DNA from 2 places in the Lysinibacillus sp. NPDC093197 genome. Region 2 is predicted to be linked to the other one. Evidence: a T-box and tRNA genes for the amino acid it is inferred to sense, from the RefSeq annotation. Region 2 holds a T-box; the other holds one or more tRNA genes.
What was found. The T-box of region 2 lies ahead of ileS (isoleucine--tRNA ligase). A T-box ahead of a tRNA ligase gene usually reads a tRNA of that ligase, here a tRNA-Ile.
Positions count from the first base shown of each region.

Region 1 (4,423 bases), on a different contig from region 2:
CATCGGTGTAATTTTTCTTGCTTCGACATTACGTATGCCATTAACGGTTGTAGGACCAATTATTTCCTTCATTCGTGAGGATCTCGGTATATCTAACGTACTTGCAGGCTTTCTAACAACCATTCCATTGCTTGCATTCGCGCTAGTGTCACCTATTGCCCCAGTAATAGCAAGAAAACTGGGTCTGGAATTAACACTATTTATATCAACGATTTTATTAGCACTAGGAATTGTGCTGCGTTCACTTGGAACAACAGGATTACTCGTATTTGGTACAATGATAATAGGTGTAGCTATTTCATTTGGTAACGTCCTTATTCCAGGGCTACTTAAAATGAAATTCCCTTATCATGTTGGATTACTGATGGCATTTTTCACAATGTCCATGAACTTAACCGCTGGAATTGGCGCTGGTATTAGTTATCCCATAGCCAATGCTTCTCTTGGCTGGCAAGGTGCACTTGCAATCGCTCTAGCTCTTGTCGTAGTGACGATTTTGATTTGGATTCCACAATTAAAATTTAATAAGCCTGAACCAACTGTAGCCACTACGAAAGCACGTATACCATTGTGGAAATCACCAGTTACTTGGGCAGTCACGGGCGCGATGGGCTTTCAATCATTATTATTTTATACAACTGCAGCTTGGATTCCAGAAATCTATATTGCACAAGGAATAGCCGCAGATCGTGCAGGTTGGATGTTTTCCATCATGCAAATTTCACAAGTACCTATGGCTTTAGCTGTACCAATTATCGCTAGTAAAATGACATCACAGCGACCCCTCGTTTTAATGTTTACTGCCTTTTATTTCATCGGCTTTACTGGCCTTGTCATGGAATGGACTAGTCTTGCTGTACTGTGGATGATATTGCTAGGTTTAGCAGGTGGTGCTTCATTTTCTCTTGCAATGATGTTCTTTACACTTCGTACACATACGGCATTTGAGGCAGCTGATTTATCTGGCTTTGCACAATCATTAGGCTATTTATTAGCCGCAGTAGGTCCTATTTTATTTGGTTACTTACATGATTTATTTGGCGGCTGGGATACAGCTGGATGGCTATTTGTTGTCGTTGCGGCATTACTATTCTTCTGTTCGTTTAGAGCTTCTAGAAATGAATATATAAATTAAAAAAGGCAGCTCATCATACTATGAGCTGCCTCTTTACATTTAGTAATGCGGTTTCTGATAAAAATAATTTGGTGTATTATAAACATTGACATAAGGCTTATGAAAAATATGTGTCGTTGCAGGAGATAACGGTGGAATCAACCAAGTCCAGTTGCCTGTTAAGTCACGGCCTGCCTTCTGCTCAGCCTCTTCAAATAGCTTAAATTGCTGTGCAGCAGTATGATGATCGACTATACTTACACCATCTTCTTTAAAGGAATGCAGAACAGCAATATTTAATTCAACTAATGCACGATCACGCCAAAGCGATGCCTGCTTTGTTGTATCGAGACCAAAAATTTCAGCGATCTTCGGTAACATATCATAACGATCATGATCAGCTAAATTGCGTGCCCCAATTTCTGTTCCCATATACCAACCATTAAATGGAGCTGCCTGAAAATCAATACCTGCCATTTGAAAGCGCATGCTTGAAATAATCGGCACTGCATACCATTTCAACGCTAGTTTCTCCACCTGCGGATGCTCAGGATGGCGAATTGCAACTTCCAATACATCTTCACGTGGAATTGTAAATAATTGAGGTTTACGGTTATCCACCTGTATAACGAGTGGTAGTACATCAAATGCTGTTCCTTCACCCTGCCAACCTAGTGATTCGCATACTTTTGTAAATGGCACAGAATGTGGATCACCAACGATACCAGCTTCCGTCTCATAGCCTGCGTAACGTATAAGCTGATGATTCCAAATCTTTACTCTTTCAGATGCAAATACCGTTATCGTTGGGCGAATTTTACCGCCATTTGTCGCATACCGAATATGATGTAGCAACTTCTCAAATATGCCTTGCTCATGTAAAACATCGCGTGCATCCTCAACATGCAGTGAGTGCCAAAATAATCTTCCGATACATTTATTACTATTACGCCAGGCTACTCGTGCACCAAAAGTAAGCTCCTCTGTTGAAGGAATATATACTCCCTCTTTTTCAACTTGCTGTAATCTATTTGTTAGCCATTGTGCAGACTCATTTTGTTCCATTTGATAAAGTGTTAAAAAACGTTGTATCTCTTGTAGTTTCATGTCGTTTTCCTCCATCTAACCTCATATTAGATGAATAGAAATAAATTCACCACGAAAAAATCCATCAGAAAACATACATCTTTTATATATGAAATACTTTGTTCAAATTTATACCGACAGTCGAAAATTCTTCATCAAAATTTTATAAGAACTAAGTAAATAACTCGAAAAAATACAAAGAAAAAGCATGTAGCAACGCTATGCTACATGCTTTACTAGATGACCCCTACGGGATTCGAACCCGTGTTACCGCCGTGAAAGGGCGGTGTCTTAACCGCTTGACCAAGGGGCCATGGCTCCGAAGGCAGGACTCGAACCTGCGACAACCTGATTAACAGTCAGGTGCTACTACCAACTGAGCTACTTCGGAATAATTTCTATATGGGCCTAAATGGACTCGAACCATCGACCTCACGCTTATCAGGCGTGCGCTCTAACCAGCTGAGCTATAGGCCCTCTTTGGAGCGGGTGATGAGAATCGAACTCACGACATCAGCTTGGAAGGCTGAGGTTTTACCATTAAACTACACCCGCAAAAAAAGATGGGTCAGGACGGAATCGAACCGCCGACACTTAGAGCTTCAATCTAATGCTCTACCAACTGAGCTACTGACCCGAATAAAGAAAATGGAGGAGGTAGAGGGATTCGAACCCCCGCGCGGTGTTACCCGCCTGTCGGTTTTCAAGACCGATCCCTTCAGCCAGACTTGGGTATACCTCCGGAAATAAATATGGTGGAGCCTAGCGGGATCGAACCGCTGACCTCCTGCGTGCAAGGCAGGCGCTCTCCCAGCTGAGCTAAGGCCCCAATTTTAAAAGATGATCGGAATGACAGGATTCGAACCTACGACCCCTTGGTCCCAAACCAAGTGCTCTACCAAGCTGAGCTACATTCCGTTACTGTCTATCTTATCTTTTTATGGCGCGCCCGGCAGGAGTCGAACCCACAACCTTCTGATCCGTAGTCAGACGCTCTATCCAATTGAGCTACGGGCGCTTAATATAAAAAAAATGGTGCCGAGGGCCGGAATCGAACCGGCACGGTAGTCACCTACCGCAGGATTTTAAGTCCTGTGCGTCTGCCAGTTCCGCCACCCCGGCACATTTGGAGCGGAAGACGAGGTTCGAACTCGCGACCCCCACCTTGGCAAGGTGGTGTTCTACCACTGAACTACTTCCGCATGTGCATAAGATTATTTATCCTGGCAATTATGTAATTAAAATAAATGATGCGGGTGAAGGGAGTCGAACCCCCACGCCTTGCGGCGCTAGATCCTAAGTCTAGTGCGTCTGCCAATTCCGCCACACCCGCAAATATGATGAGCCATGAAGGACTCGAACCTTCGACCCTCTGATTAAAAGTCAGATGCTCTACCAACTGAGCTAATGGCTCATATTATGAATAAAAAATGGCTGGGGTACCTGGATTCGAACCAGGGCATGACGGAATCAAAATCCGTTGCCTTACCGCTTGGCTATACCCCAATATTATTATATGGGGCGACTGATGGGAATCGAACCCACGAATGCCGGAACCACAATCCGGTGCGTTAACCACTTCGCCACAACCGCCATATGAACTATAACAGTAGTTTAATCTAAAAAAAATTGGCAGGGGCAGTAGGAATCGAACCCACACCAAAGGTTTTGGAGACCTCTATTCTACCGTTGAACTATGCCCCTATTAAATAAAACTGGTGGAGGGGGACGGATTCGAACCGCCGAACCCTAAGGAGCGGATTTACAGTCCGCCGCGTTTAGCCACTTCGCTACCCCTCCAAGGGCTGGTGCCGGCGATAGGAGTCGAACCCACGACCTACTGATTACAAGTCAGTTGCTCTACCAACTGAGCTACACCGGCAAATAAAGACGGTCCCGACCGGGATCGAACCGGCGATCTCCTGCGTGACAGGCAGGCATGTTAACCGCTACACCACGGGACCATAATTTGGTTGCGGGGACAGGATTTGAACCTGTGACCTTCGGGTTATGAGCCCGACGAGCTACCACTGCTCCACCCCGCGACAATATTACTTTAAGTTTATAAAATGGTGGAGGATGACGGGCTCGAACCGCCGACCCTCTGCTTGTAAGGCAGATGCTCTCCCAGCTGAGCTAATCCTCCACGTAAAAAAACAAGCGAAGCGACGTCCTACTCTCACAGGGGGAAGCCCCCAACTACCATCGGCGCTAAAGAGCTTA
Region 1 is NZ_JBIVOH010000003.1:491,095-495,517, forward strand. Features, by position in the region: gene ACIP9G_RS12245 (CynX/NimT family MFS transporter) at 1-1,135, shown strand, start outside; gene ACIP9G_RS12250 (nitric oxide synthase oxygenase) at 1,175-2,221, opposite strand; tRNA gene ACIP9G_RS12255 (tRNA-Glu) at 2,442-2,513, opposite strand; tRNA gene ACIP9G_RS12260 (tRNA-Asn) at 2,515-2,591, opposite strand; tRNA gene ACIP9G_RS12265 (tRNA-Ile) at 2,604-2,677, opposite strand; tRNA gene ACIP9G_RS12270 (tRNA-Gly) at 2,682-2,755, opposite strand; tRNA gene ACIP9G_RS12275 (tRNA-Phe) at 2,765-2,837, opposite strand; tRNA gene ACIP9G_RS12280 (tRNA-Ser) at 2,850-2,942, opposite strand; tRNA gene ACIP9G_RS12285 (tRNA-Ala) at 2,954-3,029, opposite strand; tRNA gene ACIP9G_RS12290 (tRNA-Pro) at 3,045-3,118, opposite strand; tRNA gene ACIP9G_RS12295 (tRNA-Arg) at 3,142-3,218, opposite strand; tRNA gene ACIP9G_RS12300 (tRNA-Leu) at 3,234-3,322, opposite strand; tRNA gene ACIP9G_RS12305 (tRNA-Gly) at 3,328-3,402, opposite strand; tRNA gene ACIP9G_RS12310 (tRNA-Leu) at 3,452-3,533, opposite strand; tRNA gene ACIP9G_RS12315 (tRNA-Lys) at 3,542-3,614, opposite strand; tRNA gene ACIP9G_RS12320 (tRNA-Gln) at 3,632-3,706, opposite strand; tRNA gene ACIP9G_RS12325 (tRNA-His) at 3,718-3,793, opposite strand; tRNA gene ACIP9G_RS12330 (tRNA-Trp) at 3,831-3,904, opposite strand; tRNA gene ACIP9G_RS12335 (tRNA-Tyr) at 3,917-4,000, opposite strand; tRNA gene ACIP9G_RS12340 (tRNA-Thr) at 4,007-4,082, opposite strand; tRNA gene ACIP9G_RS12345 (tRNA-Asp) at 4,092-4,164, opposite strand; tRNA gene ACIP9G_RS12350 (tRNA-Met) at 4,171-4,245, opposite strand; tRNA gene ACIP9G_RS12355 (tRNA-Val) at 4,271-4,346, opposite strand; partial or broken rRNA gene rrf (5S ribosomal RNA) at 4,361-4,423, opposite strand, start outside.
Region 1: it has a tRNA-Ile gene. The T-box ahead of ileS (isoleucine--tRNA ligase) is inferred to sense a tRNA for this amino acid. The anticodon was not compared.

Region 2 (11,316 bases):
GGATCGATCTATTCAGGCTATTATTTTGTTTAAGTCAATCGATTGTAAAAGTCTTTCAAATTTTTGTAATGCCCATCCAGATGTCCTTGAGTGTTATCGGGTAGCTGGCGAAATTAGCTATATTGTCAAACTTGCAACATACTCAGTTGAAACACTAGAACAGTTTATTGATGAGGCAATGCCATACGGTACACCTTCTACAAATATTGTGCTGTCTTCCAATGAAAAATCAATGATTCTTCCTTATTTCGATGGAAACCAACAATAATTTCCTTTAAAAACAAACCTTTGTATCTTGAGCACCGTTTATAAGGTAGAGAAGGGAGGCGAGACGTTGCTAGTAAAGGAACTAGAAGAAATAATGGAGCTACATACGGAACGACTTATTCGTCTTGCTTATTATTATGTAAAAGATTTACAGGAAGCAGAGGATATTGTACAAGATGTCTTTATTAAGTTTTACGACAATCAACATGAATATGAAGAGCGCGGAGAGCTAAAGGCGTATTTATCGAGGCTTGTCATTAACAAAAGTAAAGATTATTTACGCAGTTGGAGCTATCGAAAAGTACAAGTGCAACAGAAAATTTTCGCTAAGCAAACGATTGAGAAAAGGGACATGCTCGTACAGCAAGATGAGCAAACATTAATTGAAACTGCCATATTCGCACTACCATTAAAGCAACGGGAGGTACTCAGTTACTTTTACTTTGAGGAAATGCCCATTGCGGAGATTGGCAAGCTTCTAAGTATTCCTGAAAGTACAGTGAAAACAAGGCTACGTAGGGGACGTGAATTATTAAAGCCAAAGCTACAGCATATTGAATGGGAGGTGTTGCTACATGAGTAAATACGAAGTAGAAGCTTTAAAAGACTTACAAGCTAGTAAAAATCGTGTCATGACAAATGTAGTGGGGAAGATAGAACAACGCGCAATACCCAAACAATCTAGACGGTGGCAGTATAGTATGTTTACCTTGATTCTGACAGTATGTATAGGCTTATTTGTATATGCACAAGTCAACAACGTGGACAAGTTATCTGCAAATGCTGTACCAATATTAGATGAAAAAATATATGATATGGTTCTTCAAGAAGCAATTGATGCAAATGAAAGCCAAGAATCTATTAATATGACTTTTCAAACATTATTCGAATTGGATGCTTATTATGTCTATGCAGAAAGTAAAAACATCAAATTTAGCGAAAAGGCAATTGCTAAACAGATGCAAGCGGAAAGAGAAAAATTAGTAAAGTCATATAAAGAGAGTGCAGTATTTAAAGACGGTTTAACAAGGCTCAATCTAACATTAGATGAATTTTTCGATAAATATTACAAAGCAAATGCACTTAAATGGTTTGCCCAAGCAGAACTAATGAAGGAATATTACCGAAAATACGAAAATAGTTACCAATTGCATGCTTACTTTGCAGTGAAAAAAGAAGCGATGGATTATTTCACTGCTAAATATGGCCAACAAATTGCTTATTTAGAAAACAAATACAACGTGTCTAAACCTAACATGTCTACACAATACAAATATGGGACAGTTGTTGCTATGGAGGAAGACCGATTTTTAGTTGTTACAGGTGCATTACAAGAGGAGATTGGCCGATTATCAAATGAAGAAATGATTAACAAGCATACAAATGGCGTATGGTTTCCTCTTCTTGAGGTACAACAGAAAATTACAATCGGTCAAAACGTCAATGTCACCTATAGTTTACAAACACAATTAAATCAATACGATTTTGTTGCGAATTTGGATGAAATCGAAATTTCAGAATAGGAACCCCTAAAACAGCTTACAAGTATAAGCTGTTTTTTCATTTGGATTAAGGTACAATTATTGTAAGTTACTGTATAAAAATGAAAAAGGAGCTTTATCATTGATTGATTATTTCGAACGGACATTAAGGTTAACAGATTTAGAAGCCTGGACAATACGTATTCAACGAGTCCATTACAGCTTGGTTATCGTGGATGAAAGAAGAAAGGCTGCTGTGGAAGAATTGGATACAGCTGATTTTATCATTGATGAAGACGAACTACGAACTAATTATGTATCAGTAAGTATTTTTTCTGAGAAAAATGTCCAAGACGAGTATATTGAGCCATTAGCGGATTTGGCAAAGCAATTAACAGAGCATTTAGTACTTGCGCATTGTGATGTAATAACAAAATTTTATATCGAGCAACCAGAAATCGCTATTGATCGTTTGCTAGTTGAGAAGTATGGCTATAAATTAGCGGACATCTCATTGGAAAAATTATGGCATTTAAATCAAGACTAAAGAAGTTGAAAACAAAAGGAGAAATGATTACATATGATATTACATGAAAAATTATTAAGTGAAGTTGATTTGAAACGTGAACTTCAAGCATTCCTAAATGACAGTAATGCCTGGCAACAAGCAGATCAACAAATACTCATTCAGTCAATGCTTGCACATATTGGTTCGGTAGATAGCGAACTGCGAGACGGTTTAATCTACGGTTCCTTCTATACAATGATTTTAGAAAGAAATTTATTAGATCATGCTATATTAAGCGACACGTTGGACTACTGTTTAACTGTTTTATTATGTGAAGGCATTGGAGAAGATAATTCAGATTCAGTTTTTACTAGAACGTTTACTTTGTTACTAATCGCACTAATATTAGCAAAAGATAATGAAGCTGATTTTATAGAAGTGCACAAAATCGAGGAACTGACAAATAGGTTCAGCACTTATTTATTGGCTGAAAAAGATGTAAGAGGCTATATACCTGTAAAAGGGTGGGCTCATAGTGTGGCACATGCGTCAGACGCTGTAGATGAATTAGTGAAAAGCCCGAAATTCAAGAAAGCTTCTTTTATGGATATTTTACGTCCTTTATGGAACATGATGTTGCAAACAAATTATGCATTCATTCATGATGAGGATGAAAGGCTATTAGTACCTATTTTCACAATGCTGGAACAAGGTTTGCAGCAGCAAGAAGTTATCGCATTATTAAATGAAACGATGGCAACGTTGGCTGCTCAAAAGGAACAGCTTGATGTACAGCACTATCGAATAGTACGATTTAACTGGAAAACATTATTAAAAAGTTTTTATATTAAAACAACTGACAATCCTCAATATGCGGTACTTCATCAAAGCGTCGTAGATTGTCTGAATATTGACAAGTAAATGGCAGTTTGTTAAGATGAGTGACAATAAAAGCATACAAATTCGTTGATGAGAAAGAGTAATGTTGCATTTTGTTCTACAGAGAGCCGACAGTATGGTGGAAGTCGGTGTGCAAATGTTTCATGAAGATCCTCTCTGAGAAGATTAGCTGAAATGAGTAAGCTAATTCGGGTGTCTACCGTTAAAAAGAACACGTATGATTGTACGTTGCTGAGTGCTATTGAGCGGTTTTCAATAGAATTAGGGTGGTATTCGCGGTTAACCCCGTCCCTTACTTGGGACGGGGTTTTTTGTATGCCTTTTATACACTACTGTATAGGAGGAGATTGCATGCAAGTCGAAAAAAACAAAGAGACAACTGTAGAGAGAGAAAAAAGAGTTCGTAAAATATGGGAGGAAGAGAGAACGTTTCAAGCATCCGTTAAAAATCGTTCTGTTAGTAAGCCCTTTGTATTTTACGAAGGACCACCTACAGCAAATGGCTTACCACACGTCGGTCACGCTTTTGGCAGAACGATTAAAGATGTGGTGGCACGTTATAAAACAATGCAAGGTTTCTACGTTGAACGAAAAGCTGGTTGGGATACACATGGGTTACCTGTAGAATTAGGTGTGGAGAAAAAATTAGGGATATCCGGTAAACAAGAAATTGAAAACTATGGTGTAGAACAATTTATTAAGGAATGTAAAGGTAGTGTTTTTACGTACGAAAAGAAATGGCGTACGTTTACCGAACAATTAGGCTATTGGATTGACTTGGATGATCCTTATCTAACGTTAAGTAATGAGTATATAGAATCTGTATGGCATATTTTAAGTCATGTGCATCAGGAAAGGCTTTTATATAAAGGGCATCGTGTGTCCCCTTATTGCCCAAGTTGCCAAACGTCTTTAAGCTCTCATGAAGTAGCACAAGGTTATAAGGATGTAAAAGATTTATCGGTAACAGCGATGTTTAAACGAAAAGACAAGGACGAATATTTTCTTGGTTGGACGACGACGCCATGGACATTGCCTGCCAATGTAGCGTTGGCCATGAATCCACATATCACATACGTAAGGGTAAAACATGACAATACCATTTATATCCTTGCTAAAACACTTGTTGATAAAGTATTTTCTGCACCTGTTGAAGTGTTAAGTGAGCATTTAGGTCAAGACTTTGCAGGTGTTGCCTATCAACCGCCATTTTCATATGTAACAGTTGAAAAAGGCCATGTTGTCGTATTAGCAGACTATGTTACGGATCAAAGTGGAACGGGCATTGTGCATACTGCTCCGGCATATGGCGAAGATGACTATAAAACTGTGCAACAACATCAGCTTTCTTTTGTCAATGTGGTGGATGTCAAAGGTTGCTATACAGAAGAAGTGCCGGAGCTTACAGGTAAGTTCGTCAAAGACTGCGATGTCGATATCATCAAAATGCTTGCGGAAAAAGGGCTGCTGTTTGCTAAAGAAAAATATGAACATAGCTATCCTTATTGCTGGCGCTGTGATTCACCGCTACTTTACTATGCAACAGATAGCTGGTTTATCAAAATGTCGGCATTAAAAGATCAAATACTACAAAATAATGAACAAGTAACATGGTATCCTGACCATATTAAACACGGACGTTTTGGCAATTTCTTAGAAAACATCGTAGACTGGAACATTAGCAGAAATCGCTACTGGGGTACACCGTTAAATATATGGATTTGTGAGACATGTGGTCATGAAGAAGCGCCAAATAGTATTGCTGCGCTAAATAAACTAGCAAAAGAAGCATTGGACGAAAACATGGAACTGCACAAACCATATATCGATGACGTAATTTGTAGTTGTCCATCATGTCAAGGGGATATGCAACGTACACCTGAAGTGATTGATGTATGGTTCGATAGTGGCTCAATGCCGTTCGCTCAGCATCATTATCCATTTGATAATGTTGATGCATTTTCCAATCAATTTCCTGCAGATGTTGTCATAGAAGGCATCGACCAGACACGCGGTTTTTTCTACAGTTTATTAGCAGTATCCACATTATTTACAGAGAAAGCGCCATACAAAAATGTGTTGTCCTTAGGCCATGTATTAGATGAGCACGGACAAAAAATGTCGAAAAGTAAAGGCAATGCATTAGAGCCAGTTGAATTAATCCAACAGTATGGTGCGGATGCTTTACGATGGGCATTTTTAGTGGATAGTTCACCTTGGAATTCGAAGCGGTTTTCTAAGAAAATTGTGATGGAGGCAAAGTCCAAACTCGTTGATACATTCGATAATACATTTAAATTTTATCAGTTGTATGCGGATATAGATGGCTTTCAATACGATGCTAAAAAAACTGGTAAACGGACGAAATTAGATAATTGGATAAAATCCCGGTTACACCATACGATTCAGCTTGTGACAAAATATATGGATGATTTTCAAATGACACAAGCTACAAGGGAAATTGGCAAACTTGTTGAAGAGCTAAGCAATTGGTATATACGTCGGTCACGCACTCGTTTTTGGGCAAACGGTTTATCAGACGATAAACGTGGTGCCTTCAGTACATTGTACGAAGTGCTGACAACTGTAAGTAAACTGCTTGCACCATTTACGCCTTTTCTTGCAGAAGATGTATACAGAAGTTTATGTGGTGAAAGTGTCCATTTACAAGACTATCCGAAGTACGATGCAAAAATACTAGACCAACATCTTGAACAACAAATGGCAAATGTTCTTGCAGTAGTTGAACTTGGTCGAAGTATTCGTAATAGTGAAGGACTTAAAGTGAAGCAGCCATTAAAGGAAATGGTGATGTCAGTAGTTGGAGAAGTGGAAGATTATGCTCAGTATAATGATATTATTCGAGATGAATTAAATGTGAAGGAATGTAAGTGGACACAGGACTTTACTGCTTATGAAACCATTCACTACAAACTAAACTACAAAACAGCTGGTGCAGCATTTGGATCACAAGTGCATAAAGTAAAAGATTATGTTACGCGATTAAGTGAAGCAGAGCAAAAGGCACTACAGTTAACAGGTGCAATTGCAATAGATATTGATCATCAACAACTTACTTTGTTAAAATCACATGTGTTAAAAGAATCCGTCATCAAGGAGCATTATGTATTGGCAGAAGAGAATGGATGTCGTGTCTTACTGAATACCCAACTAACGAATGACTTACTTCAGGAAGGGCAAATAAGAGAGTTAATACGTACGATCCAAGATACACGAAAAAAATGGCAATTACCTGTTGAACAATATATTTCGATTTCAATCTCTGCAGATGCTGAAACGAAGAGAATCATCCAACACTATACTGCATTATTGAAAGCTAATGTATTGTTAAATGACATTTTATTCGGGGAAGTGAAAACAGGAGAAAATGTGATTCAGGCGAAATTGTTTGATAAGGAAATCGAGATTACTTTTAATTTCTAATATATAGTTTTGGAAAAGTCGATTAAAAGAAGCGCTAAAACCTTTTAATCGGCTTTTCTTATTATTTTTATTCGAAATAATAACGCATAAAATTGCCCCTATTAGAAAGAAGATTAAACCTTGAGAAAAACCTAAGACTATAAATATTCCACCGATACATAGATAGCTTGCCACTTTAGGATTTAAATAATTAATCGTTTTCAAGATGTCTCCTCCTACAAATAATATCATTTTAGTTCACGAAATATTCAAAAAATATATACTTTTCATCTTGCAAAAGGCATTTTATACTAATTGTAAAAATAATATTCATTTTCAAATTTTATTTTTAAGAGGGGAGGTGGAGTAAAATGTAAATAATTTTCTGTGAATTACTTTTTAGGTGGTTCTTCACTTTTGTATTCCAATTAATTTGTTAGAGGCTTTTATTTGGATGTAGATTTATAGGAATGGGCTAGTCCTTTCCTATAAATCTAAATTTCGTGCTACGCGTCCGGTTTATTATTTCGGTTCATTCAGAGATGTTCAAACAGTTCTTCCAATTTTGAACGAGCTTGATAAAGCCGATATAACAGCGTGTGGCGAAACGTTGATTAAACGTCCAACTATTAAGAAGAAATATTAAATGGAGGAATGTATTGTGGAAAAAACCTTAAACTTTAATGAAAATGATTTTAATTTAGATTTCGAAGTGGATAATAGTTCTATGGAAATGGATGGGGATCTTAATACTGTTACTCCTATAAGAACAATTGTAACTAAAGTGACTTGTAAAGTTTCTTGTACTTGTAATTGCACTGGTGCTTGTACAATTTTCTGTGGGTAGTGAAATTATTATTTAATATAATTAATTCAAGCTATCTGTAAACGTTAAAATGAACCTAACAGTTTTGCTGAATAAATTCAAAGCCTATAAAATGGAAATATCAATTTATATGAGGCTGTACTAATGGAGGAGAAGCTTGGGTTATACAATTGAGGATACATCAATTACGGGAGCGGAGATTTAGAATTGCTCAAATCTCAAAACGCTTTAAGATTTCACGTAAAACCGTCTATAAATATTTAGAGATGTCATTTGAAGAAGCTATAAGTATATTTAGTCATGCAGTTTGAAATAAAGAAGCTAAATTCCTATCAAGATTGGATTATTAATTGGCTGCATGAGTAGATATTAAGTGGTGAGAAAGTATTCGATTGGCTACAGGATCATTTTCCAAATGTCTATGTTGGTGAATGTACCGTAAGACCAAATGTATTGAAATTAGGGAAATTTATCAAATTGATTAAAGTTGAGAATGCAAGAGAGTTCGAGGAAGTAGATTAACAACCATTAGTAAACAAATTTAGGTTGATTAGGGGCAAACGGGCTCAATCACACAAGAAATATATGGTGTCATTGGATTGCCCTTTTACATCGAAGGTTACTATCCTAATATTTAATGACAAAATGATGTATAGGGCCTTAAATTAACAAGAGGCAAGGTTAGTCTTCCAACTTATCTTAGCAAAGTTCGCTCATTTTAACATCGAAAGGAATGGACTGAATTGATGGGCAATCAAGGGATGGTGACAGCCATTTTAGATTGGTTGTTACATGAGTTGAATTATTTATATGGACAATGAAAGTCATCGATTGAAGCATTAGCAATAAGATTTTTAACGAGTAAAAAGTGTTCAGAGTTAATGTACAAAAATGTTCAATTGGGGTTGACGGTTACACTATCCTCTTAATACTAAAAAATAGAGAGTGTGAGCTTATGAAACAGGAAAATCCATATATATTAAAAAACTTTATGTATCGATTTCCAAGCTTAGGCCTAGATGCCATTGAAATGATTTATTTCTTTGATAAAGAAAATCTTGAGAAAAAAGAACGAATAAACAAAATGCTTAGTAATGAAAAATTTAAAACGGCAATTAGAACAGCTAGTCCTCAATTATATGAAGCATGTATTGATTTATATAAGAAAGAAGCAAAAGACATAAAAAGCATCTACTTTTCTTTATTGAAATATTATATAAGAATGTTTTCTCGCCCTACTCCTTTTAGTACCTTTTCTAACGTCGGTATGGGTGTATTTAAAGAAGACAGTAATAATTCTATAACATTAGATACAAGTAAACAAAAGTATAAAATTAGAATTAGTCACGAGTGGATTTATAAATTTATTTCAAAGGTTGAAAATGATCGAGAAATCTTAAAAAACTTGGTACTTAAAAGTAATAAGTTATTGATAGAAATCTCAGACAAATATCATCTAAGCTATTTTACAGATGGTGCTAATAAAGATAATCATTTAGTAGAAGAAGTATCACTTAAAAAAAATAATCTGCTTAATTTCGTACTCAGCAATTTTGAAGAAGAGAATAAGGTTAGTGACTTCTTAAAAATTTTAAATGAAGCAACTAATAATGAGATTTTAGAATCTAAGGCACTTGATTATATTCTAGAGCTAATAAAAAAGGATTTTTTGATATCTGAGTTAAAATTTTCGAATTCAATAGATGATCCTATACATTATTTACATGAAAAGCTAGTAAAATTAGAAAATGGGAATCATTATTATTCGGATATTATAACCAGAATAATGACTAAAATAAATTCGCTGAATAATTTGAATTTTAACTATGGAAGTTTAAATTCAATAGAAAATTTCATGAAAAAAATTGAAGAAGCTACTGAATATATACATATAGATTCTTATTATCCTCAAGAAGTTGTGTTAAATAATTCTCTGAAAAAGGATTTGGAAAAACTCAGTAAAACTATCATTAAATTATCCAGCATAACCGATTCAAACAGAGACTACATGGACTACTATCAAAGGAAATTCATTGATTATTATGGAGTATATAATGCCGTATCGGTAAAAGATTTGTTAGAGGATAAAACGGAGCTAGGTCCTCCACCTACATATACAAATCCTGTAGGTTTGTTAGAATACGATTATCACAAACAAAAAAAAGAAGATAATAATTCCTTTTTAAAACAGATTTTATATCAATCTTTAATAAAAGGAGATAACGAATTAGATATAACAGAATATCTTAATAATAGCCTTCTGGATATTAAAGATATTCCTTCTACTAGCCTAGACTTATATTTTTCAATATACGCTGAATCTAGTGAAGAGCTTAGCAATAATAACTATACAATTTACCCTTCTGGTAATATTGCTTCCCCATTCGCAGGTAAAACTATGGGTAGATTTCTTGATATATTTCCTGTACAACAAGAAGTTATTAATACAGAAATATATGATAGAGAGAGTAATATTCAATTTAACGAGGAATTGACAAATATTAATATTCAACCAATTAAGGGAAAATACACTAATGTAATGAGTGCTTCCAATAAATTTAATTATGAAGTTTCGATTGCTTCTACTACAAATTCCTCTAAAAACGCTATTGAAATTGATGATATCTATATTTTTAGTGATGGAGTGCAATTTCACTTAATTTCAAAATCAAAGGATAAATTAGTATTCCCTATAACTTCGCATATGGCAAATCACCAATTTGAAATGCCTAATATATATAGATTTTTGTTAGATTTAGCTGCTTATAAGAGAGCAGCAATTATCCCCTTTAATTGGGGGGAATTTGAGGAGCTCCCATACCTACCAAAGTTGAAGAGCGGGAATTTAGTTATACAAAACAAATTATGGAATATAGATGTAAGAAAAGAAGCGTATAAAGACATGCAAACTCTTTCAAAACTGGTAAAAAATTTTTTCACTACTTATAAAGTATCTAGATATATCAAAATTATTGATTTTGATAATTATTTATTTATAGACACGCACTCAGAAAGTATGTTTGAGTTATTCATTAATGAATTATCAAAAAAGAAATTTTTTCAATTTATTGATGCAGATGAGATGATGAATACAAGTATTTTATCTGATAAACATACCTATTATGTAAATGAAATTATTTGCAGTTCATTTTTCGATAATATTAATAAACCTCAATTATTTAATCAACGTCCACTTTCTTACTATTCAAAAGAGAATAGATTTAAAGATTTAGGAAAGGAGTGGTTATACTTAAAATTATATCACCATAATAATATTGATAATGATCTACTTATTTATTATATTCCAGGTTTTATTCAAAGAAATAAACTGGAAAACCATTTTTATTTCATTAGATATGCTGATCCATATCCACATATAAGACTTAGAATTAAAGTGGGAAATCAACTATTAATAATAATTGAAAGAATTAATGAAATGATTAGTATACTTCGGAGAAAAAAATTAATCATAAATGCAACATTTGATGGATATAATCGTGAAATTGAAAGATATGGAGGGCAATATTTAATAAAATATGCTGAAAATATTTTTTGCAAAGATAGTCTGTTGATATTGAATTTATTACCTGCTATTAAAAAATCTAAAACTGAATTGGAGTATTATTCATTAATAACACTAGATATTTTGTTGAAGTCTTATTTAGGTAAGGAGTGTAGTTTCAATTGGTTAGAGAAGAATATGAATATCGATAAAAAATATTATAAAGATTATCGTAAACTATTTAAAGAAAATAAAAGTAAATACTTTGAGGTTGTTAAGGAAATTAATTTTACTGTATCAAGCGAAATTAAAGATTTAAATAAACTAATACAAAATTATTCGAATAAGTATATACAAATTCACTCTAATAAAGAATATTTCAATCAAATTGTTTTATCATTTTTGCATA
Region 2 is NZ_JBIVOH010000001.1:95,942-107,257, forward strand. Features, by position in the region: gene ACIP9G_RS00525 (Lrp/AsnC family transcriptional regulator) at 1-268, shown strand, start outside; gene ACIP9G_RS00530 (sigma-70 family RNA polymerase sigma factor) at 335-850, shown strand; gene ACIP9G_RS00535 (DUF3221 domain-containing protein) at 843-1,790, shown strand; gene ACIP9G_RS00540 (hypothetical protein) at 1,891-2,295, shown strand; gene ACIP9G_RS00545 (DUF2785 domain-containing protein) at 2,329-3,177, shown strand; T-box leader at 3,214-3,452, shown strand; gene ileS (isoleucine--tRNA ligase) at 3,508-6,600, shown strand; gene ACIP9G_RS00555 (FDLD family class I lanthipeptide) at 7,241-7,426, shown strand; gene ACIP9G_RS00560 (helix-turn-helix domain-containing protein) at 7,576-7,716, shown strand; gene ACIP9G_RS00565 (lantibiotic dehydratase) at 8,361-11,316, shown strand, end outside.